3 regions of the Microbacterium sp. CCNWLW134 genome follow, and region 2 is predicted to be linked to each of the others. Evidence: predicted binding sites of a transcription regulator. Region 2 holds the regulator's gene; each other region holds the start of a gene.
What was found. The regulator HrcA, encoded in region 2, represses chaperone genes, less so after heat shock. The targets are predictions, from matches to a motif close to TTNGCACTCGNNNNNNNCGAGTGCNAA.

Region 1 (7,531 bases), on a different contig from region 2:
GCCGCCGCCGATCTCGCCCGACGTCAGCGCAAGAAGGCGTGGGGGAAGTTCTCCGACCCCGACGGCACGCACGACTACCGCGACCGCGACACCCGCAACCTCCGCCGTCGACGCCGGCAGTACGAAGGGGTCGCGAAGCGGCTTCGTGAGATGGCCGACGACCCCGAGGCGGTGCGCGATCTCGTCGAGAACGCCCGGGATGCCGCGTGGGGCGACGTCGAATCGAACCTGCAGCGTCGGCTGCGGGTCGAGGCGATGCGTCCCGACCTCGACCCCGATTACGAGACCATGCGGGGAGCGCGGATGCAGGCCCTGCGCCTCGTCGACCTCCCGCGCCTGTCGGCGCATCGGCGGGCTCGGCAGCGGGAGGGCGACCCGTCGTGACCCGGCCGCGGCTCGATTCGCGGCGCCGCGCCCGGTGGGGTATTCTCATGTGGTGCTCGCGCGCCGGAAACGGTTGTGAGCGCGGGCGCCCGTAGCTCAATGGATAGAGCATCTGACTACGGATCAGAAGGTTAGGGGTTCGAGTCCCTTCGGGCGCGCACTGTGTTGAGACAGTGAAGAAGAGGTCCCCATCGGGGGCCTCTTCTGCTGTCCCCGGCCCTCTTCGCGCTCCGACCGGGCGGTCAGTGCTGAGCCGCGGTCGACGTCGTCTTCCCGTCTGCGAAGCGAGCGCGCGCCCCGTCATGGCGGCCCACGACCGGCACATGTTCGGTGGCGGCGGCAAGGCCCATCGGCTTCGTCGAGACGTACATGCTCTCGGCGCGTTCGACGAGGAACGTCTCGTGCCAGATGCCGACGGCCCCCGGCGCCTTCCGGGCGCGCTGGTTGAAGGCCGTCCAGGCCGGCCGATGCTGAAGATCCATCGACGACGCGTAGGCGTAGAGCTTCTCGACCGACGACCAGTACTGGACGACATAGGGCCCACCCGCCCCGAGGAGCAGCTGCGCTCCCAGGAGCCCGGAGTCCGCGTCGGTCATCTGCTCCCGCAGCATTCTCGGCATGGCCGTGAACACCGGCACCCACTGGTCGAATCGCCACCATCGGTTGATCTGCATCCCGATGTGGAAGACCACGAGTTCTCCCTCGTGGCGGTGCGTCATGCGGCCTGCGACGATCTTGCTCATCATGGAGTCCTTTCGATAGTGACGCTATCCAGTAGGGATAGTTATACTATCTAATGCAAGGAGGGATATGCGCATCTCGGAGCTCGCGGCCACAACGGATGTCGCCGTGCCGACCATCAAGTACTACCTGCGGGAAGGCCTGCTGCCCGAAGGGGTCCGCACGGCGGCAACCCAGGCCGACTACGGCACTCGGCACGTCGAACGGCTCCGCGTCGTGAGGGCGCTCGTGGCCGCAGGGGTGAGTGTGGCCGAGATCCGCCACGTCGTCGCGGCGCTCGATGACCCGCCGGCGGGACCCTACGATCTGCTCGGCATCGCACATGCGGCCGTGACCCCCAGCGTGCCCGACGACATCGACACCGCCGGTGCTGAGGATCTGTACGAGCGACTGGGTGGAAAGCCCGGCACCTGCGAGCCTCGCCTGCTCGGCGGGCTCGCCGCGGCGCTCGCGACCCTCGAGCGGGCGGGTTTCCGCGTGCCGACCGATGTTCTCGACGCCTACGTCCGTTCGGCGCGGCGGATCGCCGACGCGGAGATCGCCGGTATCCCGGACGATTCGATCGAGAGCGCGGTGCGGTATGTGGTGCTCGGCACCGTCTTGACCGAACCACTGTTGCTGGCCCTTCGTCGCGCTGCGCAACAGATCGTCTCGAGCGAGCGATACGGCGCCTGACGCCGCGCGACGTCAGTCGGAGTCGGCGATGGTGAAGCCCGTGGACTCGCGCCGCACGACCCGGAAGTCGGGCTTGTAGGTCTCGGGCGGCCGGCGCTCGCCCTTCTCCGAGATCCGCTCGATCAGGCGATCCACCGCGATCGCGGCGATCTCGTCCCGCCCGATGTCGATGGTCGACATCGAAGGGAGGGAGTACGTGCTCTCGTCGATGTTGTCGAAGCCGATGACGGCGACGTCGTCGGGTACGCGCAGTCCCTCCTCGCCGAGCGCCCGCAGCACGCCGAGCCCCAGCGTGTCGGTGAGAGCGAAGACCGCGTCGAACTCGATGCCGTCTTGGACGAGCAAGTGGGTGGCCGCGGCGCCCCCCGCGCGGTTCCAGTCCGACATCACCGTCGGTCGCACGAGGGTCGAGTCGAAAGGGAGGCCGGCGCGCTCGAGTGCCCGGCGATAGCCGCGAAGCCGGAGATTCGCCGAGTTGGCTTCGTCGTCGCGGTGCCGCGGGTCGGCCCCGATCAGGGCGATGCGGCGCCTGCCGATCTCGATCAGGTGCTCCGTGGCGGCCTGGGCGGATGACATGTTGTGCATGGTGACGTGGTCGGTCGGTCCCCCGAAGATCCGCTCTCCGAGGAGCACGAGGGGACCGTTGACGGCGAGAAGCTCGGCGTCCTCCTGGCCGAGGCTGACGGGGCTGAACAGCAGACCGTCGAGGAAGCGCGGACGACTGCGGGAGACCACGCGCATCTCGGCATCGCGCTGGCCACCGGTCTGCTGGACCATGACGCCGAGGCCTCGCTTCTCCGCGGCGCGGATCACCGCGTCGGCGAGTTCCGCGAAGTAGTTCTCGCGGAGCGAGGGAACGGCCAAGCCGATCACGCCGGTGCGTCCCGACCGGAGGCCGCGCGCAGAGAGGTTCGGTCGGTAGTCGAGCTGCTTGATGGCGAGGTTCACACGCTCCCGGGTGTCCGAGCGCACGTGCGGATAGTCGTTGATGACGTTCGAGACCGTCTTGATGGACACGCCGGCCACCCGTGCGACGTCGTGCAACGTCGGTTCCATCGGTGCCCGCCTTCCGTTCTTTCGAACTCCTCCCACATCTTGACACGTCGCATCGCGAATGCCATGGTGTCTATAACGTTGTAAATACAACGTTGTAATCAATGTTGACCATCCCCAGCGCGCTCGCGTCCGTCATTCCGCTGATCGTGATGCTCGGCCCGCGCCGCACGTCCTGCTGAACCTGCCCTTCCCGAAAGAGAAGCATGATCCGCGCACACCTCACCATCGACCCTCACTTCGCCGTCGGCCCCATCAACCGACGTCTGTTCGGCTCCTTCGTCGAGCATCTCGGGCGGTGCGTCTACGACGGCATCTACGAGCCGGGTCACCCCTCGGCTGATGAGGAAGGCTTCCGCGCCGACGTCATCGATCTCGTGCGCGAGCTCGGCGTGTCAACGATCCGCTACCCCGGCGGAAACTTCGTCTCGGGGTACCGGTGGGAGGACGGTGTCGGACCCCGCGAGGAGCGGCCCCGCCGGCTCGACCTGGCGTGGCATTCGACCGAGACGAACGAGATCGGCCTCGATGAGTTCGCCTCGTGGATGAAGAAGGTCGACGGCGAGCTGATGTACGCCGTGAACCTCGGCACCCGCGGGGTGCTCGAGGCCCTCGACGTGCTGGAGTACGCCAACATCCGCTCCGGCACACGGCTCTCGGACGAGCGCGTCGCCAACGGGCACGCCGAACCCCACGATATCCGCATGTGGTGTCTCGGCAACGAGATGGACGGGCCCTGGCAGCTGGGCTACAGCACGGCGGAGAACTACGCGCAGCTCGCGGCCACGACCGCGCGAGCGATGCGTCAGGTCGACCCCGATCTCGAGCTCGTCGTCTGCGGCAGCTCGGGTGCGGGAATGTCGACGTTCGGCGAGTGGGAGCGCGTCGTCCTGGAGCACACGTACGACAACGTCGACTACATCTCCTGCCACGCGTACTACGAGCCCGAGGGCGACGACCTGGCGAGCTTCCTGGCATCGGGCGTCGATATGGATCGCTTCATCGAGGCGGTCGTGGCCACCGCCGACCACGTCAAGGCGATGAAGCGGAGCGAGAAGACGATCAACATCTCCTTCGACGAGTGGAACGTCTGGTACCAGTCGCGCTACAACGAGGTCGACAAGATCACGGATGTCGCGGACTGGCCGGTCGCACCCAGGCTGCTCGAAGATCGGTACACCGTGCTCGACGCCGTCGTCTTCGGAAGCCTCATGATCTCGCTCATCCGGCACGCCGACCGGGTGACGTCGGCGAGCCTCGCGCAGCTGGTGAACGTCATCGCGCCGATCATGACCGAGCCCGGCGGTCCGGCGTGGCGTCAGACGACGTTCTACCCCTTCTCGCTGACCTCCCAGCTCGCGCGGGGTGTCGCCCTCGAGCTGAAGCTCGACAGCCCGACCTACGAGGCGGCGAAGTTCGGCGAGGTGCCGATCGTCGACGCCGTCGCGACGATCGATCCTGACAGTGGCGCCATCACGGTCTTCGCCGTAAACCGCAGCCTCACGAACGAGGTCACTCTCGAGATCGACTCCACGGCGCTCGCAGGTGGCGTCTCATCCGCGACGGCGACATCGATCTTCGACGACGACATCCACGCTGCGAACACACTCGAGCAGCCCGACCGGGTGACGCCGAAGGCCAACGACTCGGTGGAGATCGCCGACGGCGCCGTCGCCCTGACCCTGCCCCCCTGCTCGTGGACGGTCCTGACCGCCGAGTGAATCTCCGCCCGTCCGTTCGCTCACGGCGAACGCCGCGGTACTTAGCACTCTCCACCCTCGAGTGCTAACCTGGACGTACTTGAGTCAAGCTGACTCAAGTTCCGGATTTCGTCCAGTGAAGGAGACCGAACATGGCAACGTACGACCCGTTCCGTGACCTCGACCGTCTCGCGACGAGCTTCTTCGACGCCCGTCGCGGCCCGCGCCGCATGCCGATGGACCTCTACCGCGACGGAGACCACTACGTGCTCACCGCCGACCTGCCCGGCATCGACCCCGGCTCGGTCGACATCGACGTGGACGGCCAGCTGCTGACCATCCGCGCCGAGCGCACGCTCAGTGCCGGTGACGGCGTGAAGTGGATCACGCGCGAGCGTGAGGCCGCGAGCTTCGTGCGACAGCTGAACCTCGGCCAGGGCATCGACACCGACCGCATCGCGGCCAGCTACAGCAACGGCGTGCTCAGCGTCACCATCCCGGTGAGCGAGAAGGCCAAGCCACGCAAGATCGAGGTCGCCACCGAGAACGGCGCGCAGGTGCTGCAGGCGCACGAGAGCGCTTCGGCGTCGAGTGCGGCAGATCACCCGCAGCCGGTCGAGCAGTAAACCGCGTCCGTCGACGGAGCATCTCGCGACGCCCCCGTCGGGTCCTCACTCGGCGGGGGCGTCGCGCGTCCGGAGCTTGGTGGTGAGTTCGCGCAGTTGGGCGAGCTCGGACTCGTTCAGCACCGACATCCGCTCCGCGATGTGGGCGGCATGAACCCGTGCCACGTCGCGGAACGCGCGGGCGCCCGCCTCCGTCGCCCGGACGAGCGACCCGCGCCCATCATCGGGGTCGGGGCGCTTCGTGACGTATCCCCGGGCGACCATCCGGTCGACCAGACGCGACACCGAGGGCTGGCTGACGAGCATCAGGCGCGTGATGTCACGCAGTCGCGCGGTCATATCGGGCGCCCGGGTCACCGTCAGGAGCACGTCATACTCGCCCTGCTGCAGCGGCGCATCGCTGAAGTCGCGGCCCAGATCGGCGAACAGCTCGTGCTGCGCACGAAAGAGGCTTTCCCATGCCTCGACGGCGAGGCGACGATCGTTCACGGCCCCAGGGTATCCGGTGGCGGCGACGCCGCCATCTAGGCTGAGCGCATGCCGCGAACGCGTCGGATCACCGCCACGGTGCTGACGGTCCTCCTGGGGGTCGTCGGCCTCGTCGGCCTGGCGGTCTCCGCACAGCCCGCCTCCGCCTCCGGCGACCTCGACGACTTCGTGTTCGAGAGCATGCACGCCGAGTACACCCTCGGCCGTGAGGATGACGACACCAGCACCCTTCGCGTCGTCGAGACGTTCGTCGCGGTCTTCCCCGAGGATCAGAATCGCGGCCTGCGCCGGGAGATCCCCGCCGATTACAACGGTCAGCCCACCTTTCCCGACCTGGTCTCGGTCACCGACGAAGAGGGCAACCCGAGGCCGAGCGAGGTCGAGACCGACGGGAACTGGATGATCGTCACATCTCGCGCCGACGACTTCCTCTCCGGCCGGCAGACATTCGTGTTCACCTACACCCTGCGCAATGTCACCGACTTCTTCGCCGACACCAGCGACGAGTTCTACTGGGACGTCAATGGCAACGGGTGGCGCCAACCCTTCGGTGAGGTCACGGCCACACTCGTGGTGCCTGCCGACCTGGCCGGCGCGCTCACCGGAGCGCACGCGTGCTACGTCGGGAGGTTCGGCGCGGAAACCACGTGTCCGATCGAGGTCTCCGACAGCGGGGAGGGCGCCGTCGTCACCGCCGGCGCCCGTGATCTCGCACCGACGGAGACGCTGACGATCGCGGTGGGATTCGAGTCGGGCACCTTCGCCCGATTCGATGACTCCTACCTCGCGTCGGGCTGGGGGTGGGCCCAGGGGGTGGCCGGCATCGCCGGCCTCGGTATGCTCGGCGCGGCGATCGTGGTCAATCGCCGGTCGCTGAGGAACGAACCCGGGCGACCGACGATCATCGCGGAGTTCACCCCGCCCCCCGGCATCGACGCCCTGGAGAGCGCGCTGCTGCTGGGCAAGACGGCGAAGGCGATCCCGGCCGAGGTGCTCGAGCAGGCGGTGGTCGGAAGCATCCGGATCCTCGAAGGGGAGAAGCGGTGGTTCGGCAGCGCCAAGCTGCAGGCGGAGCTGATCGACGCCGGCCGCGCCGACCGCGATGGACGGATGCTGCTGGAAGGCCTCTTCGACGAGGAGCTCCGACCCGGCGAGATCTACGAGTTCGGCGGCAACGACACCCATTTCTCCCGCACGGCCCAGAAGATCCTCGCGGCGGGGCGCAAGGAGCTGAAGAGCCGGGGGCTCTACCGCACCATCCCGGCGCGGGTGCGGGCATGGCCGATCGCCGGCGCACTCCTGATCGGAGTGCTCATCGTGCTCCTCGGCGTGTTCGCTCTGGCAGGGTCGGTCGACCCTCTGCTGCCGATCGTCATCATCGTGCTCGGGTCGGGGCTCACGATCGTGACGGTCGCGGTGCTCTCGACGCGGCCGTTGAGCGCGACCGGCGCCGAGGTGCGCGACCACCTGGAGGGTCTGAAGATCTTCATCGAGTGGGCGGAGGCCGATCGGATCCGGATGCTGCAGACTCCGACCGGTGCCGAACGGCGCCCGGTCGACACCGGCGACCCTCGCGAGATGCTCCACCTCTACGAGCGGCTGCTCCCGTACGCGGTGGTCTTCGGCCAGGAGAAGGAGTGGGCGAAGCAGCTCGCCATCTACTACGGCGACGACACCCCCGGCTGGTACGTCGGTACGGCGGGGTTCAACGCCGCGGCCTTCTCGGCGGGCATCAGCAGCCTCTCCGCTACGGCGGCGGCGTCGTCGAGCTCAGGCGGCTCGAGCGGGGGAGGCTCCGCGGGCGGCGGGGGCGGCGGCGGTGGGGGCGGGGGCGTCTGACGCATCGCAGCCCGGGGCCTACCC
Region 2 (7,531 bases):
TTGGGGCGGATGACGCGGCCCCGCGTCGACAGCAGTGGCTCGCCGAGAACCTCGGACGGGCGGGGTCCGCCGTCGCTGCGGAGGATCCGGTCGGCGGAGGTGACATCGGCGGGGCCGAGGCTCTGTCCCGCCTTGGTCATCGCCAGCAACTCGTGGACCAGCACGCGGGCGGCGGCCACGGCGTCGGCATCGCCGGTGAGGGTGATCTCGTTGCCGCGCACGTGCACGTCGACATCGGGATGCTCCTTCTCGACCACGCGCAGCAGACGGTCCTGCGGACCGAGCAGCTGGACCATGGCGACGCCGTCCGCGAGGACGCGCTCGACGGCGGGTGGGGTGTCAGGCACGAAGCTCCTTCTCTTGCAGGCCCCCGGCGAGGACGTGCGCGTGCACGTGGAAGACCGTCTGTCCGGCGTTGGCGCCGGTGTTGAACACGAGGCGGTAATCGCCGTCGGCGTGCTGCGCCGCGAGCGATCCGGCCAGCGCGACCATTTCGCTCAGGAGTGCCGGGTCGCCTGCGGCGAGCTCCCCCACGTCGCGGTAGCGCTCGGTCTTGGGAATGACGAGCAGGTGCACGGGGGCCTGGGGGGCGATGTCGCGGATGGCAAAGACGTTCTCCGTCTCGGTGAGGATCTCTCCCGGGATGTCGCCGGTGAGGATACGGCTGAAGACCGACGGTTCGCTCATGGAGGAAGTCTACCGAGGGGCCGTCACCAGCGACCGAGGGCACCGCTGACGACGGCGATCGCTGCGGGACCCGCCGTCGAGGTGCGCAGGACGGATTCGCCGAGGCGACGGAGGGTCGCTCCGGCGTCTTCCAGCAGGGCGAGTTCCTGCGGGGTGATGCCTCCCTCGGGACCGACCACGAGCAGCAGGTCGCGGCTCGGCGAGGCAAGCCCGCTCAGCCGCTCGGACGCCGTCGGCTCGAGGACGACGACGAGGTCGCTGTCCGCACGCGCCGCGATCGCGGCCGTCGTGACCGGCTCGGACACGAGGGGAACCCAGGGCCGGTGGGCCTGCTTCGCCGCCTCCCGGGCGATCGTCTGCCACCGCTCCCGTCCCTTGGCCGCCTTGGCCGCGTCCCAGCGGGAGATGCTCCGCGCGGCTTGCCAGGGGATGATCTCGTCCACGCCGAGCTCGGTCGCTGCCTGAACGGCCAGTTCGTCGCGGTCGCCCTTGGCCAGGGCTTGGACCAGGACCACGCGAGGGGCAGGGGCGGCGATCTGCGATCTCGCCGACACCCGCACTGCCACCGACGACGGGGACACCGACTCGCAGGCGCCCTCGAGCCACACCCCGGCGCCGTCGCCGACGGTCACACTCTCACCGACGCGCACCCGCCGCACCGTGGCGGCGTGCTTCGCCTCGGCACCGGTCAGGGTCACGACGCCGCCGACGGGCGTCGTGGTCGCCTCGGAGGCCAGGAAGTGCAGGGGCACCGCTCAGCCGTTCCGGAAACGATCCCGGAGCTTGGCGAACAGGCCCTGGTGGAATTCGGAGAGGCGCGGCGGGGCGGGTTTGGTGCGCTTGGCGAGCTCTTCGATGAGGGCGCGCTCCCGGTGGTCGAGCCGTGTGGGGGTCACCACCTGCACGCCGACGCGAAGATCGCCGCGCTGCGAGCCGCGCAGCGGTGTGATGCCGCGCCCCTTGATGGTCAGCACGTCGCCGGACTGCACGCCGGCCCTCAGTTCGAGGTCGACCGGTCCGTCGAGCGAGTCGATCGTCGTGTGGGTGCCGAGGATCGCGTCGGGCATCGACACCTCGAGCGTCGCCAGCAGGTCATCGCCGTCGCGCGAGAACACCGGGTCGGGTGCGATGTTCACCTCGAGGTAGAGATCGCCGTTGGGTCCGCCGGCGGGGCCCACCTCGCCCGACCCGGGCAGTTGGAGACGCAGACCGCTCTCGACGCCCGCCGGTACGTCGATCGAGACCGTGCGGCGTGAGCGAACCCGCCCCTGCCCCTGGCAGGTGGCGCAGGGATACGGGATCGTCGTGCCGTACCCCTGGCACACCGAGCACGGCTGTGAGGTGACGACATTGCCGAGGAGGCTTCGGACCTGCCGCTGAACGTGGCCCGTGCCGTGGCAGATGTCGCACGTGACGGGTGAGGTGCCGGGTTGGCAGCACGATCCGGTGCACGTCTCGCACACCACGGCGGTGTCGACCTCGATGTCGCGGTGCACGCCGAACACGACGTCCTTGAGCTCGAGGTTGATCCGAACCAGCGCGTCTTGACCGCGTTCGCGCCGTGAGCGCGGCCGGGCACCGCGCGCCCCGCCGCCTCCTCCCCCGCCGAAGAAGGTCTCGAAGATGTCGCTGAACCCGCCGAACCCGCCGGCGGCTCCGCCGAAGGCGGTGTCGCCGCCGACGTCGTAGCGGGCGCGCTGGTCGGGGTCGCTCAGCACGTCGTAGGCGTGCGTGACGAGCTTGAACCGCTCCGCCGCGTCCTCACCGGGATTGACGTCGGGGTGCAGCTCTCGCGCCAGCCGTCGGTAGGCGCGCTTGATGTCGTCGGGGCTGGCGTCACGCGCCACACCGAGTACTTCGTAGTGGTCAGCCACTTTCACCTTCCTGCCGCGCCGGGCGCGGGGAGTCTGCGGAATGCTGTCGTCAGCGGGCGTTTTCGTCTTCGTCCAGGAGACGAGTGAGGTACCTCGCCACGGCCCGGACGGCCGCGAGGTTGGTCGGGTAGTCCATGCGGGTCGGTCCGAGCACGCCGACGCGAGCACGAGAGCCCGTCGCGTCGTAGTCGCTCGCGACGACGGACGCTTCGCTCAGGCCGAAGGGCTCGTTCTCGCGGCCGATGCTCGCCGCGAGGCCCTGATCGTCGGCGACCATCTCTCCCATGAGCCTCAGCAGTGTCACCTGCTCTTCGATGGCCTCCAGCAGCGGATAGATGCTGCCGCGGAAATCCGCTTCGCTGCGGGCGAGGTTGGCGCTGCCGGCGAGCACGAGTCGGTCCTGGCGGAAGCCGTCCAGTTCCTCCCCGATGACCCGGAGGATCGCCTGGAGCGCGGGGCCGTCGGGATCCCCGGGGGTCTCGCCCGCCTCGACGGCGGTCGCGACCCCGGCGACGCCCTCCCGCACCGGCACTCCGACGACGAGGTCGGAGACCCGGCCGCGGATCCGCTGCATCCGGTCCTCATCGATCTCCATTCCCGGGAACGCGAGTCGCTGCGAGACCCGGCCGGTGTCGGTGACGACGATGACCAGCACCTTCAGTGGGTCGAGGCGTACGAGCTCCACGTGGGAGACCGTCGCCCGCGCGAAAGACGGATACTGCACGATCGCGACGTGCCCGGTGAGGACCGTCAGAGCGCGCACCGTGCGGGCGAGCACTTCGTCGAGATCCGAGGGACCTTCCAAGAACGACGAGATGGCCGTCCGCTGGGCGGGGCTCAGAGGCCGGACCTGGGCGAGGTGATCGACGAAGACGCGGTAGCCCTTGTCGGTCGGGACCCGCCCCGACGACGTGTGCGGGGCGACGATGAGGTCTTCGTCTTCGAGCAGAGCCATGTCGTTGCGGATGGTGGCGGCGGACACGCCGAAGGCGTGACGCTCGACGATGGCCTTGCTGCCGACGGGTTCGCGCGTGTCGACGTAGTCCTGCACGATGGCGCGCAGCACCTGCAATCCGCGTTCGCTGACCATGACACCCCCTTCGTCGGCCTGCCGACACCCCTGGCACTCGTGGGATCCGAGTGCCAATTCTATCGGAACACCCTCGACGTCGGACGGCCGGATCACGGCATGTCAGGCCGTGAGCGTGCGAACGACGTGGTCGGCCAGGAGTCGGCCGCGCCGGGTCAGCCGCACCCGGTCGATGGTCTGAGGTTCGACCAGGCCGTCCGCCACGAGCCCCGGGAGGGCGGCATCTGCGCCCGGTGGGAGGGACGAGGTGGCCAGACCCTCGCGGGTGCGGACGCCGAGGAGAACCGCCTCGAGGAGCCGGGATGACGGTGACAGGACCTCGCGCCCCGCTGCGGGAGACAGGCCCTCGGCGAGCCGTTGGGCGTAGGCGGCCGGATGACGCACGTTCCAGAAGCGGGTTCCGGCGACATGGCCGTGCGCGCCGGGGCCGAACCCCCACCAGTCGCTGCCCCGCCAGTACGCGGCATTGTGGCGACAGCGATCGGCGGGGGTCCGAGCCCAGTTGGACACCTCGTACCACGACAGCCCCGCCCCGGTGAGCAGATCGTCTGCGAGCTCGTACATCTCCGCCTGCAGATCGTCGTCGGGGAGGGCGAGTTCCCCGCGTCGGATGCGGCGGGCCAGCGCCGTCCCCTCCTCGACGATGAGGGCGTAGGCGGAGAGGTGGTCGGGGTCGAGCGCGATCGCCGTCTCGAGCGAGACGCGCCAGTCGGCCAGTGATTCTCCCGGTGCGCCGTAGATCAGATCGATGCTGACACCGAGCCCGGCTTCGCGGGCGGCAGCCACGGCGGTGGCCACCGCGTCGGTGCGGTGCGAGCGATCCAGCGTCGCCAGCACAGGAGGAACAGAGGACTGCATGCCGATCGACAGCCTGGTCACCCCGGCCTCCGCGAGGCGGCGTGCGACCGCCTCGTCGACGGTGTCGGGGTTGGCCTCCACCGTCACTTCGGGCTCGATGGCCCCCGGAAACGCCGCACGCACGCCCTCGAGCATGCGCACGAGGTCGTCGGCGGGAAGAAGGGTGGGCGTGCCCCCGCCGAAGAACACCGTCTCGACCGGTCGCAGCCGCCCGGTCTCGGACAGCACGCGGCGGGCCAGCTCCACTTCGCGCAACAGAGTGTCGGCGTAGTCGTCCTGCTTGGCGCCGCGTAGCTCGGTGGCGGTGTAGGTGTTGAAATCGCAGTACCCGCAGCGCACCCGGCAGAAGGGGACGTGGAGATAGGCGCCGAAGGGCACCGCCGGGTCGATGACCGTGCCGGCCGGCAGCGAGCCGTCGGCCGGGGCGGGTTCACCGAGGGGAAGCGCGGCTCCCACGCTCAGGCGGGGGTGGCGTACAGCGGAGAGATGGCACGCAGGTAGCGGGTGAACAGTTCGCGGCGGCGGCGCCGCGTGAGGGCGGGGAAGAGCCGATAGAGCAGCGCCTGCGGTGCGTCGAAGGCGCGAACCGTGAACCAGACTTCGTCGTTGTCGTGCCAGTCGAGCATGAACGATTCCTCGCCGCTGACGACCGACCCCTGCACCGTGCCGAGGGCGAAGCCGATGCGGCGGGGTTCCTCGACCGCGAAGATCACCCGCAGTTCGCCGTCGGCGCGCATTCCCGCGACCCGACCCCCCAGGTGCACGGTCGCGCCGGCGGTGACGAAGGGGGTGCCGTCGGAGTCGTAGCGCTGCTCGACTTCGAGCTTGCTCGGAGCGATGGGAGCGCCGTTCTCATCGAAGCTCACGCCGGCGTACATCGGGCCGGCGGCGGGGCGGACGTCGGTCAGCTCCAACCCGGCTCCGCGCTGCGCACTCCACGAGAGCAGCGACTCGCCGGCGGCGCGGAAGCGCTCCTCGCCGCTGCCGATCCGCCACGATTCCTCCGCCGGGATGCTCCGCTCCGGCGGGAAGTGCATGAGATCGGCGGCCTGGGTGGCCCCGACGGCGGCATAGTCGACCGTGTCATCCCTGAAGGTTCCGCGGCGCATGGCTGACAGCCTACTTCTGCTTCCCCTCGACATCCCCCGAGAGCGCGGCGATGAAGGCCTCCTGCGGCACCTCGACGCGGCCCACCATCTTCATGCGCTTCTTGCCCTCCTTCTGCTTCTCGAGCAGTTTGCGCTTGCGGGTGATGTCACCGCCGTAGCACTTGGCCAGCACGTCCTTACGGATGGCGCGGATGTTTTCGCGCGCGATGATCCGGGCGCCGATCGCGGCCTGGATCGGCACCTCGAACTGCTGACGCGGGATGAGCTTGCGCAGTCGTTCGGTCATCATGGTGCCGTAGGCGTACGCCTTCTCCCGGTGCACGATCGAGCTGAAGGCATCCACCTTCTCGCCCTGGAGCAGGATGTCGACCTTCACGAGGTCTGCGGTCTGCGACCCGGCGGGCTCGTAGTCCAGGCTCGCGTAGCCCTGCGTGCGGCTCTTGAGGTGGTCGAAGAAGTCGAAGACGATCTCACCGAGGGGCATGTTGTAGCGAAGCTCCACCCGGTCTTCGCTGAGGTAGTCCATACCCAGCAGTGCTCCGCGGCGGGACTGGCAGAGTTCCATCACGGTTCCCACGTAGTCCTTCGGCAGCAGGATGCCGACCTTCACGATGGGCTCGGACACCTCCGCGACCCGGCCGTCGGGGTACTCGCTGGGGTTCGTCACCGAGATGGTCTCGCCGGTGTCGGTGTGCACCTCGTACGTGACGGAGGGGGCGGTGGTGATGAGGTCGAGCCCGAACTCGCGCGAGAGCCGCTCGGTGATGATTTCCAGGTGCAGCAGGCCCAGGAATCCGCAGCGGAAACCGAAGCCGAGCGCTACGGAGGTCTCGGGCTCGTACTGCAGCGAGGCGTCGGAGAGCTTCAGTTTGTCCAGGGCCTCGCGAAGCTCGGCGTAGTCGCTGCCGTCGATCGGGTAGATGCCGGAGAACACCATCGGCTTCGGGTCGGTGTAGCCGGGGAGGGCCTCGGTGGCAGGCTTGCGCTGATCGGTGATCGTGTCGCCGACCTTGGACTGCCGGACGTCCTTGACGCCGGTGATGAGATACCCCACCTCCCCGACACCGAGGCCGCGGGTCGGAATCGGCTCGGGGCTGGACACCCCGATCTCGAGCAGCTCGTGCGTGGCCCGGGTCGACATCATCTGGATGCGCTCGCGGGGCTGGAGCTTGCCGTCGATCATCCGGACGTAGGTGACCACGCCGCGGTAGGCGTCGTAGACGGAGTCGAAGATCATCGCGCGGGCCGGAGCGTCGGCGTTCCCCTGCGGTGCGGGGATCTGCTCGACGATGCGGTCGAGGAGCTCCTCGACGCCCGCGCCGGTCTTGCCGCTGACCCGCAGCACGTCATCGGGGTCGCCGCCGATGAGTCCCGCGAGCTCCGCGGCGTACTTCTCGGGGTCGGCGGCGGGAAGGTCGATCTTGTTGAGCACGGGGATGATGTGGAGGTCGTTCTCCAGTGCCAGGTAGAGGTTGGCGAGGGTCTGGGCCTCGATCCCCTGTGCGGCATCGACGAGCAGGATCGCGCCCTCGCACGCGGCCAGTGACCTGCTCACCTCGTAGGTGAAGTCGACGTGACCGGGGGTGTCGATCATGTTGAGGGCGTAGGTGCCGGCATCGGTGGCCCAAGGCATCCGCACCGCCTGGCTCTTGATCGTGATGCCGCGCTCGCGCTCGATGTCCATCCGATCCAGGTACTGCGCGCGCATGTCGCGATCGGAGACGACGCCGGTGATCTGCAGCATGCGGTCGGCCAGGGTGGATTTGCCGTGGTCGATGTGGGCGATGATGCAGAAGTTCCGGATGAGCTCGGGCGGAGTCGCACTGGGCTCGAGGGGCTGGAGGGCGCGCGGGGACATATTCCCTCGATTCTACGGGCGACCAGCCGGCCGCCTGCGCCGCCGGAGAAGAGGA
Region 3 (7,531 bases), 600 kb from region 2:
CGCCCGCGCCATCCGCCTGCACCCGATGAATGCGCGCACGATCGGTCTGGAGACGGGGATCCAGAACGGACCACTCGCGATCGCGATCGTGCTGCTGAGCTTCTCGGGGAACCCCGACATCGGGCTGATCCTGATCGTCCCGGCGCTGTACTCGCTGTTCATCGTCATCGTGTCGACGTTCGTGACGCTGTGGTTCCGGCGCGCGAACCTTGCGGAGGAGCAGAAGATCCCGAGCCTCCTCTGACAGGAATCCGTCAGCGCCGACCGGGCCGCTCGCGATCGGGGCGCATCAGCAGGTCCCCCAGGTTCTGCGCGATCCACCCGTTCCACATTCCCACGCCGCGCCAGGCGTCGCTGACGATGTCGAACACCTCGGGGCCCCACATCCAGTCCGCGAGCGGCTCGGTGCGCCCGACCGCCAGGTGCTTGAGACGCAGCAGCTCGATCCGGGGGTGGTCGATGGAGTACCCCCTCGGCGCGGTGCGCAACGCGTCCTCGCTCATCGGCACGAGGTCGTCCTCGGCAAGCGCCGAGAGGAGACCCTCCACCTCGGGGCCACGACGGTCGTCGTCGACGAGCTCACGGAATCGCGCGAGCGCGGCCGGCGGAACGTCGTACGAACCGCCGCCGATGAGAAGTCCGGTGGCCGAGAGCTGCAGGTAGTACGCGACCGGCGTGAGCGAGACCATCCCGATGTGCAGCTTGTAGGGCGACTTGTCGGCGCTGAACCGCACATCGCGGTTCGGCCGGAAGATCTTCAGCTGACCGAACTCCGGCTCGAGCTCGGCGGCGAGCGCCTCGAACGGACCACGCACGACCGCGTCGTAGCGGGCCTTGTTCGCGAGCCACCATTCGCGGGTGTTGTCGGCGGCGAGGTCGTCGTAGAAGCGCGGGGCGTCGGAGTCCAGTCCGTCGAAGGCCATGCGGCAGATGGTAGCCGTCGGGATCCGGGATGAGGACCGGAATGCTCCGGTCACACGCAGAAGCGCCCCTCCCGGAGGAGGGGCGCCTCTGTGTGTGGGACTGCTATCAGAAGTCCATGCCACCCGTGGGGTCGGCGGGCGCCGCGGCAGCCTTCTCGGGCTTGTCGGCGACCACGACCTCGGTGGTGAGGAACAGGCCGGCGATCGACGCGGCGTTCTGCAGCGCCGAGCGGGTGACCTTGGCCGGGTCGATGATGCCCTGCGCGAACAGGTCACCGTACTCGCCGGTCGCGGCGTTCAGGCCGTGACCGACCGGCAGCTCGGCGACCTTGTTGGCCACGACACCGGGCTCGAGACCGGCGTTCAGGGCGATCTGCTTCAGCGGAGCCTCGATGGCGACCTTGACGATGTTCGCACCGGTGGCCTCGTCACCCACGAGCTCGAGAGCCTCGAAGGCGATCTTGCCGGCCTGGATCAGCGCGACACCACCACCGGGGACGATGCCCTCCTCGACGGCAGCCTTCGCGTTGCGGACGGCGTCCTCGATGCGGTGCTTGCGCTCCTTCAGCTCGACCTCGGTGGCCGCACCCGCCTTGATGACGGCCACGCCGCCGGCGAGCTTGGCGAGGCGCTCCTGGAGCTTCTCGCGGTCGTAGTCGCTGTCGGTGTTGTCGATCTCGCGACGGATCTGGGTCACGCGACCCTCGATCTGCGCAGCGTCGCCGGCACCTTCGACGATGGTGGTCTCGTCCTTGGTGATGATGACCTTGCGCGCACGGCCGAGCAGGTCGAGGGTGGCGTTCTCGAGCTTGAGACCGACCTCCTCGGTGATGACCTGGCCGCCGGTGAGGATCGCGATGTCCTGCAGCTGCGCCTTGCGACGGTCGCCGAAGCCGGGAGCCTTGACGGCAGCCGACTTGAAGATGCCGCGGATCTTGTTCAGCACCAGGGTCGCCAGCGCCTCACCCTCGACGTCCTCGGCGATGATGACGAGCTCCTTGCCGTCCTGGATCACCTTGTCGACGACGGGCAGAAGGTCCTTGATGTTGGAGATCTTCTGGTTGGCGATCAGGATGTAGGGGTCTTCGAAGACCGCTTCCTGACGCTCGGGGTCGGTGACGAAGTAGGGGTTGATGAAGCCCTTGTCGAAACGCATACCCTCGGTGAGCTCGAGCTCGGTGCCGAACGTCTGCGACTCCTCGACGGTGACCACGCCCTCCTTGCCGACCTTGTCGATCGCCTCGGCGATCAGGTCGCCGATGGTGGGGTCAGCGGCGGAGATCGACGCGGTCGCGGCGATCTGCTCCTTGGACTCGACCTCCTTGGCGTCGGCCAGCAGCTGGTCGGTCACGGCCTTGACGGCCTTCTCGATACCGCGCTTGAGCGAGATCGGGTCGGCACCGGCGGCGACGTTGCGCAGACCCTCGCGAACGAGCGCCTGGGCGAGCACGGTCGCGGTGGTCGTACCGTCACCGGCGACGTCGTCGGTCTTCTTCGCGACCTCCTTGACCAGCTCGGCGCCGATCTTCTCGTAGGGGTCGTCCAGCTCGATCTCCTTGGCGATCGAGACACCGTCGTTGGTGATCGTGGGGGCGCCCCACTTCTTCTCCAGCACGACGTTGCGACCGCGGGGACCCAGGGTCACCTTGACGGCGTCGGCCAGGGTGTTCAGGCCGCGCTCGAGGCCGCGACGGGCCTCCTCATCGAAAGCGATGATCTTTGCCATGTGTGTGTCGTCCCTCCCGGACGTAGGCTTTCGGACTTAGCACTCAACAATCACGAGTGCTAATCCATTCTGGCACTCGGCATGGGTGAGTGCAAGCCACGGCACACGCGGCGTGTGGCGGTCGGCGCGCGACGCCGACCCGCGTCATCCGCTTCTCAGACGACGCGGACCGATTCGGCCTGCGGGCCCTTCTGTCCCGACCCGACGGTGAACTCGACGGTCTGACCCTCCTCGAGAACCCGGAACCCGGTCATGTCGATGTTCGAGTAGTGGACGAAGACATCCTGACCGTCACCGGCGGTGATGAAACCGTAACCCTTCTCGGCGTTGAACCACTTGACGGTGCCCTGTGTCATGGCGAACTCTCCTGTACTGCGGCGGGACAGGGCCCATGCTAGGGACCGCCGACAGGCGGGAACCGGCTCTCACGCGATTGTTGACATGCCCGCTGTCAAACATTTACGCGGGCGAAACACATCTCTCGGTTCAGGGAGCGGGTGTCTCTTCGGCGGGCGCGTCGGTCGTGCGGTCCAGCCCGATGACGACGGTCAGCTGCAGAGCCTGGCTCTCGTCCTCCGGGGTGTTCGGGTCGTCGGCGAGCTGGTAGACATCGGTCTGCTCGATGCGTGCGCCGCCGAGCACGAGGTCGGCGAGACCCGCGGCGGCCGCCTGGTCTCCGGGGAAGGCGTAGTAGACCGTGGTCTCGGCGAAGTCGGTCGTCCCGGCGCCGCTGGCCGAGACGGCGTCGGCGGACCATCCGGCCGCGACGATCTCATCCTTCACCTGGGTCGCCAGCCCCTGCTCCGGCGTGGCGTTGAGCACCTGCACCGAGTACGACGTGTCGATCACCGGCTCGACCGTGGGTTGCGGTGACGCCGTCGGCTCGGCGTCGGGGGCGAGCTGGATGCGCCCCGACGTCAGCAGAGTTCCGAAGATGCCGACGACGATGAGCACGATGGTGGCCAGGCTCGCCCAGAGCAGCACCACTCCCGGACGCATCCGGGGATTCTCCGCACGGTGGGCGCCGACACGTCCTCCGTCCGCGGGGAGGTCATCGAAGCGATCCCGCGGATAGGTCCTTTTCGGCACCAGAAGATGCTACCGAAGCGGGCAGAGGCAACCTAAGCGTCAGCTGGACGGACGATCCCCCTGCCGCGTCGCCGCCCTCAGCGCCCGGTGGCGGCGGTGCGGATGAACCGCGCGCGCAGGCGCGCGTCGCGGATGCGGCGCAGACGCTTGACCAGCATGGGGTCGTACTCCTGCGCTTCGGTGGTGTCGATGAGCCGTGTGAGCAGCTGGTAGTACCGCCCTGGAGACATACCGAGCCGAAGGCGGATGGCCTCTTCCTTGGCGCTGCCGTGTCGAGTCCACAGCGCCTCGAAGTCGAGGATCAGCCGATCTCGTTCACTCAAGGGCCTGTCACTCAGGGGCACCCGCCCACGCTAACCCCGGGCCCCCTGCTCCCCCGCGCGCCACTCCACGAATCCGCCGAGCGGATCGACCTCGGCGCAGGGATTCCCGTCGATCGCGAGGACGAACCCCGACCATCGCCGGGGATCGAGAGGGGGATGCCACTGGTCGGCCATGTCCGCGGGGGTGAGGGTGATCCACCGCGCCCCCACCGTGGCGCCGAGCGCGTCGATCTCTGCGCGCAGACGCTGCCGACCCGCGCGCGGGATGTGCGGGAGGACTCCGGGGGTGGTGATCACGAGAGTGGCCTCCGCGGGAGCGGAGGCGGCGGCCTGCGCCACCACGCCCGGTTCCGAGGCGTCACCCCGCCACATCCGCGGCGGATCCGCCGCCGCGATGTCGAGCGCGGCCACGACGCGCTCTTGTCGTCCCGTCTCGCCCGGCCAGACCAGGGAGGCGAGGAATGCACGATCCGCCGCGTCCGCGGCATCCAGGGGTGCGAGATCGACTCCTGCACGCCAGACCACCTCGGGCAGCGTCAGCGTCTCGGCGAGGCGTTCAGCGCCAGGTCCCCGGAGCGCACTGTCGAGGATGACCGCGGAGGTCCCGTCGACGGGGTCGAGGGCGGGCCCGTCGGCATAGCGGTAGGAATAACGGTCGGGATACAGGCACAGGCCGGCACTCGCGCCGATCTCGAGCAGGGCGATCGGTCCCGTGATGGCGGAGAGCGCAGGAAGGAGCGCGGCGCAGCGAAGAGGCTCGTTGGTCTGCAGCGAGCGGGCCGCGCACTCCTCGACCACGGCCCGCGCGTGGCGCTTCGTCCACGCCGCCCACGCGGGGTAGTCGTCCTCCGGTGCACCGAGGAGACGGGTGACGGCGAACACGAGAGGCGGCTGACGGTGCGTCGCGGGGATCCTCGCGAGGATTCGCTGCACCGCCCGGTCGCCCGACACCCCGGCGGCCCAGGCTTCGTACATCATCGAGCGCCCCGGCGCTTCGATCTCGGCGAACCTGCGATACCGCTCGGCGACGTCAACGACAGCATCGGAGTCGGGCATCGTCCCATCGTGCCGCGGTCGAGCGTCGTCGGCATCACCGATGTGTCGCCGCGTGTACGCGCATGGCGGACCAGGCGCCCCGGGTCGCGGGTCTGCGGTTGAATGGATGCAGGAGGTTCCATGTCTTACACGGTGGACAAGTCCGACGAGCAGTGGCGAGCCGAGCTCACCCCCGAGCAGTACGCGGTTCTGCGCGAGTCGGCGACCGAGCGCCCCTGGACCGGAGAGTTGCTCGACGAGGAACGCGCGGGTCTCTACGCCTGCGCCGCCTGCGGCGCTGAGCTGTTCAAGAGCGGGACGAAGTTCGACTCCCACTGCGGGTGGCCGAGCTTCTACGAGTCGATCCGACCCGAAGCCGTCGAGCTCATCGAGGACAACAGTCACGGGATGGTGCGCACCGAGGTGCGCTGCGCGGCCTGCGGGTCGCATCTCGGCCACGTCTTCCCCGACGGCTTCGGCACTCCGACCGGTGATCGGTACTGCATGAACTCGCTCGCTCTGGACTTCACGCCCGAACCGTCCGCGTGAGTGCGATGAGTGAGGCGGTGTACGACGCCGTCGCCGGTCGACGCTCGTGGTCTCGTGTGACGGCCGACGCGCCGACGCACGAGGAGCTGGTCCGGCTCGTCGCCGCGGCCGGGAGGGTGGCCGACCATTCATCCCTGCGCCCCTGGAGACTGATCGAATTGCGCGGCGCCGACCGCGATCGACTCGGCCGGGCGATCAATAAGGCCGAGGGGCACAAGGGCGCGTCCACGAAGCCCCAGCGTGCGCCCCTTCTCCTCGCCGTCGTCGCGAGCTATCGCAAGAGCGGCAAGGTGCCGCGGTGGGAGCAGGAGGCCGTCGCCTCCGGCGTCGCGCACGTGCTGAGCCTGCTGCTCGACGATGCGGGCTGGGGTGTGATCTGGCGCACCGGCCACTACACGCGCAGCAAAGCGGTGGCCAAGGCTCACGGGCTGAAGAAGAACGAGGAGCTGCTCGGGTGGCTCTACGTCGGCGGCAAGCCGAGTGACGCTCGTCCGGGTCGGCGCGCGCCGATCGAGGCCGACCGTTTCCTCTCGCGCATGCCGGCCGACAAGCGCGACCCGCGCTGAGGCGAGCCGGCGGGCACGCTAACGCCGGCGCATCCGACGCCACGGCAGGCTCACGACGATCACCGACAGCAGGGCGAGCGTGATCATGGCGACCGCCTGCAGCGGGTCGGGGTTGCCGACCGCCGGCCAGAACGCGTCGATGAGGACGGATGTCGCGAGCTGTCCGACGACGGCGCCGAGGCCCAGCAGCAGCACGCCGGTGGAGCCCACGATCGCCGCCGAGAGGACGATGTAGACCACGCCGACCGCACCGCCGAGGTAGAGCAGCGGATTCGTGGGGAACTGCGTGGGCGCACCGACGAGGGCGACGCTGATCCCCGCCCCCACCGCGAGGATCGCCGTGCCTCCGATGAAGTTGACCAGGGTCGCCGTGAGGGGTGAGCCGACCCGCGCGCGGAGACGACCGTTGGTTGCTTGCTGCCAGGCGATGCCGGCGCCGGTGAGCAGCGGAAGGATGAGCATCCACAGGGGAACGGTGGCCAGCGTGTCGCCGCTCAGCGCGAAGGCGACGGCGGCCACGGCGAGAAGGGCGCCCAGGAGCCGGGGGACCGTGACCGCGACCGCCCCCGCAGGTCCGTAGCCGGTGCGATCGAGGATAAGGCCCGCGACCGCCTGGCCGGCGACCATGCCCACGGTGAACAGGGAGACCCCGATGATGCCGACGGCGAGTCCCTGCGTCGCGACCGTGAGCGCGCCCGCCGCTCCCCCGAGGAGCATCCACCACGGGATCGAGCGTTCCCTGACGCCCCGTCGCAGCGCCGTGACCCCTCGGCGGCCGCCCGGTGTCAGCGCGGTGATGACGGCCACGATGACAAGACCCGACGCGAACGATATGACGGCGGCGACCACCCCGTTGCCGACGCTCACGCCCAGCTGACCGTTCACCCGCGCCTGCAGAGCCGTCAAAACGCCGACGAGGACGGCGCCCGCGACGGCGAGGGCGATCGGAACACGCGGAGCGGGCATCCCTCCATCATGCAGGGACAGGCGGCGCTGTCCGGATGAGGGACGAGGAGTGGTGCGCCGACGTACGCTGAAGTGTGCCCGTTACCCGTCGAACCCGAACACTCCTCAGCTGGCTGCCCGCGGCGCTTCTCGTGCTGATCATCGGCGCCGTCATCGTCGGAACGTTCATGGTTCAGGGGTCGTGGTGGGCCGAGGATGAGCCCGAGGCCTCGGCGGATCAGAAGGCGTCCGACGGTGGGAGCATGCTGACCGACGCCGGATTCGACTACGTCAACGTCGAAGGCGTGCTGCGGGTCCGCGTCGGCGACGGGGCCCTTCCGGCATCCGACCTCGGGCTTCGCGCCAACGAGACCA

Region 1: a site for HrcA is predicted at 4,616-4,642, ahead of V6S02_RS14715 (Hsp20/alpha crystallin family protein). Genes of this name have one in related genera too.
Region 3: a site for HrcA is predicted at 2,686-2,712, ahead of groL (chaperonin GroEL). Genes of this name have one in related genera too.

The regions. Positions count from the first base shown of each region.
Region 1 is NZ_JBAOJU010000002.1:866,879-874,409, forward strand. Features, by position in the region: gene V6S02_RS14685 (asparagine synthase) at 1-384, shown strand, start outside; tRNA gene V6S02_RS14690 (tRNA-Arg) at 470-542, shown strand; gene V6S02_RS14695 (DUF4188 domain-containing protein) at 627-1,127, opposite strand; gene V6S02_RS14700 (MerR family transcriptional regulator) at 1,195-1,800, shown strand; gene V6S02_RS14705 (LacI family DNA-binding transcriptional regulator) at 1,813-2,856, opposite strand; gene arfA (arabinosylfuranosidase ArfA) at 3,060-4,574, shown strand; gene V6S02_RS14715 (Hsp20/alpha crystallin family protein) at 4,706-5,179, shown strand; gene V6S02_RS14720 (MarR family winged helix-turn-helix transcriptional regulator) at 5,225-5,668, opposite strand; gene V6S02_RS14725 (DUF2207 domain-containing protein) at 5,717-7,507, shown strand.
Region 2 is NZ_JBAOJU010000001.1:1,442,880-1,450,410, forward strand. Features, by position in the region: gene V6S02_RS06845 (PhoH family protein) at 1-296, opposite strand, end outside; gene V6S02_RS06850 (HIT domain-containing protein) at 340-687, opposite strand; gene V6S02_RS06855 (16S rRNA (uracil(1498)-N(3))-methyltransferase) at 711-1,439, opposite strand; gene dnaJ (molecular chaperone DnaJ) at 1,443-2,561, opposite strand; gene hrcA (heat-inducible transcriptional repressor HrcA) at 2,611-3,651, opposite strand; gene hemW (radical SAM family heme chaperone HemW) at 3,754-4,965, opposite strand; gene V6S02_RS06875 (DUF1990 family protein) at 4,968-5,618, opposite strand; gene lepA (translation elongation factor 4) at 5,629-7,476, opposite strand.
Region 3 is NZ_JBAOJU010000001.1:2,041,185-2,048,715, forward strand. Features, by position in the region: gene V6S02_RS09705 (bile acid:sodium symporter family protein) at 1-244, shown strand, start outside; gene V6S02_RS09710 (DUF2461 domain-containing protein) at 255-923, opposite strand; gene groL (chaperonin GroEL) at 1,030-2,649, opposite strand; gene V6S02_RS09720 (cold-shock protein) at 2,805-3,005, opposite strand; gene V6S02_RS09725 (LytR C-terminal domain-containing protein) at 3,136-3,738, opposite strand; gene V6S02_RS09730 (DUF3263 domain-containing protein) at 3,816-4,061, opposite strand; gene V6S02_RS09735 (DUF2332 domain-containing protein) at 4,092-5,117, opposite strand; gene msrB (peptide-methionine (R)-S-oxide reductase MsrB) at 5,238-5,645, shown strand; gene V6S02_RS09745 (nitroreductase family protein) at 5,651-6,211, shown strand; gene V6S02_RS09750 (DMT family transporter) at 6,230-7,177, opposite strand; gene V6S02_RS09755 (hypothetical protein) at 7,252-7,531, shown strand, end outside.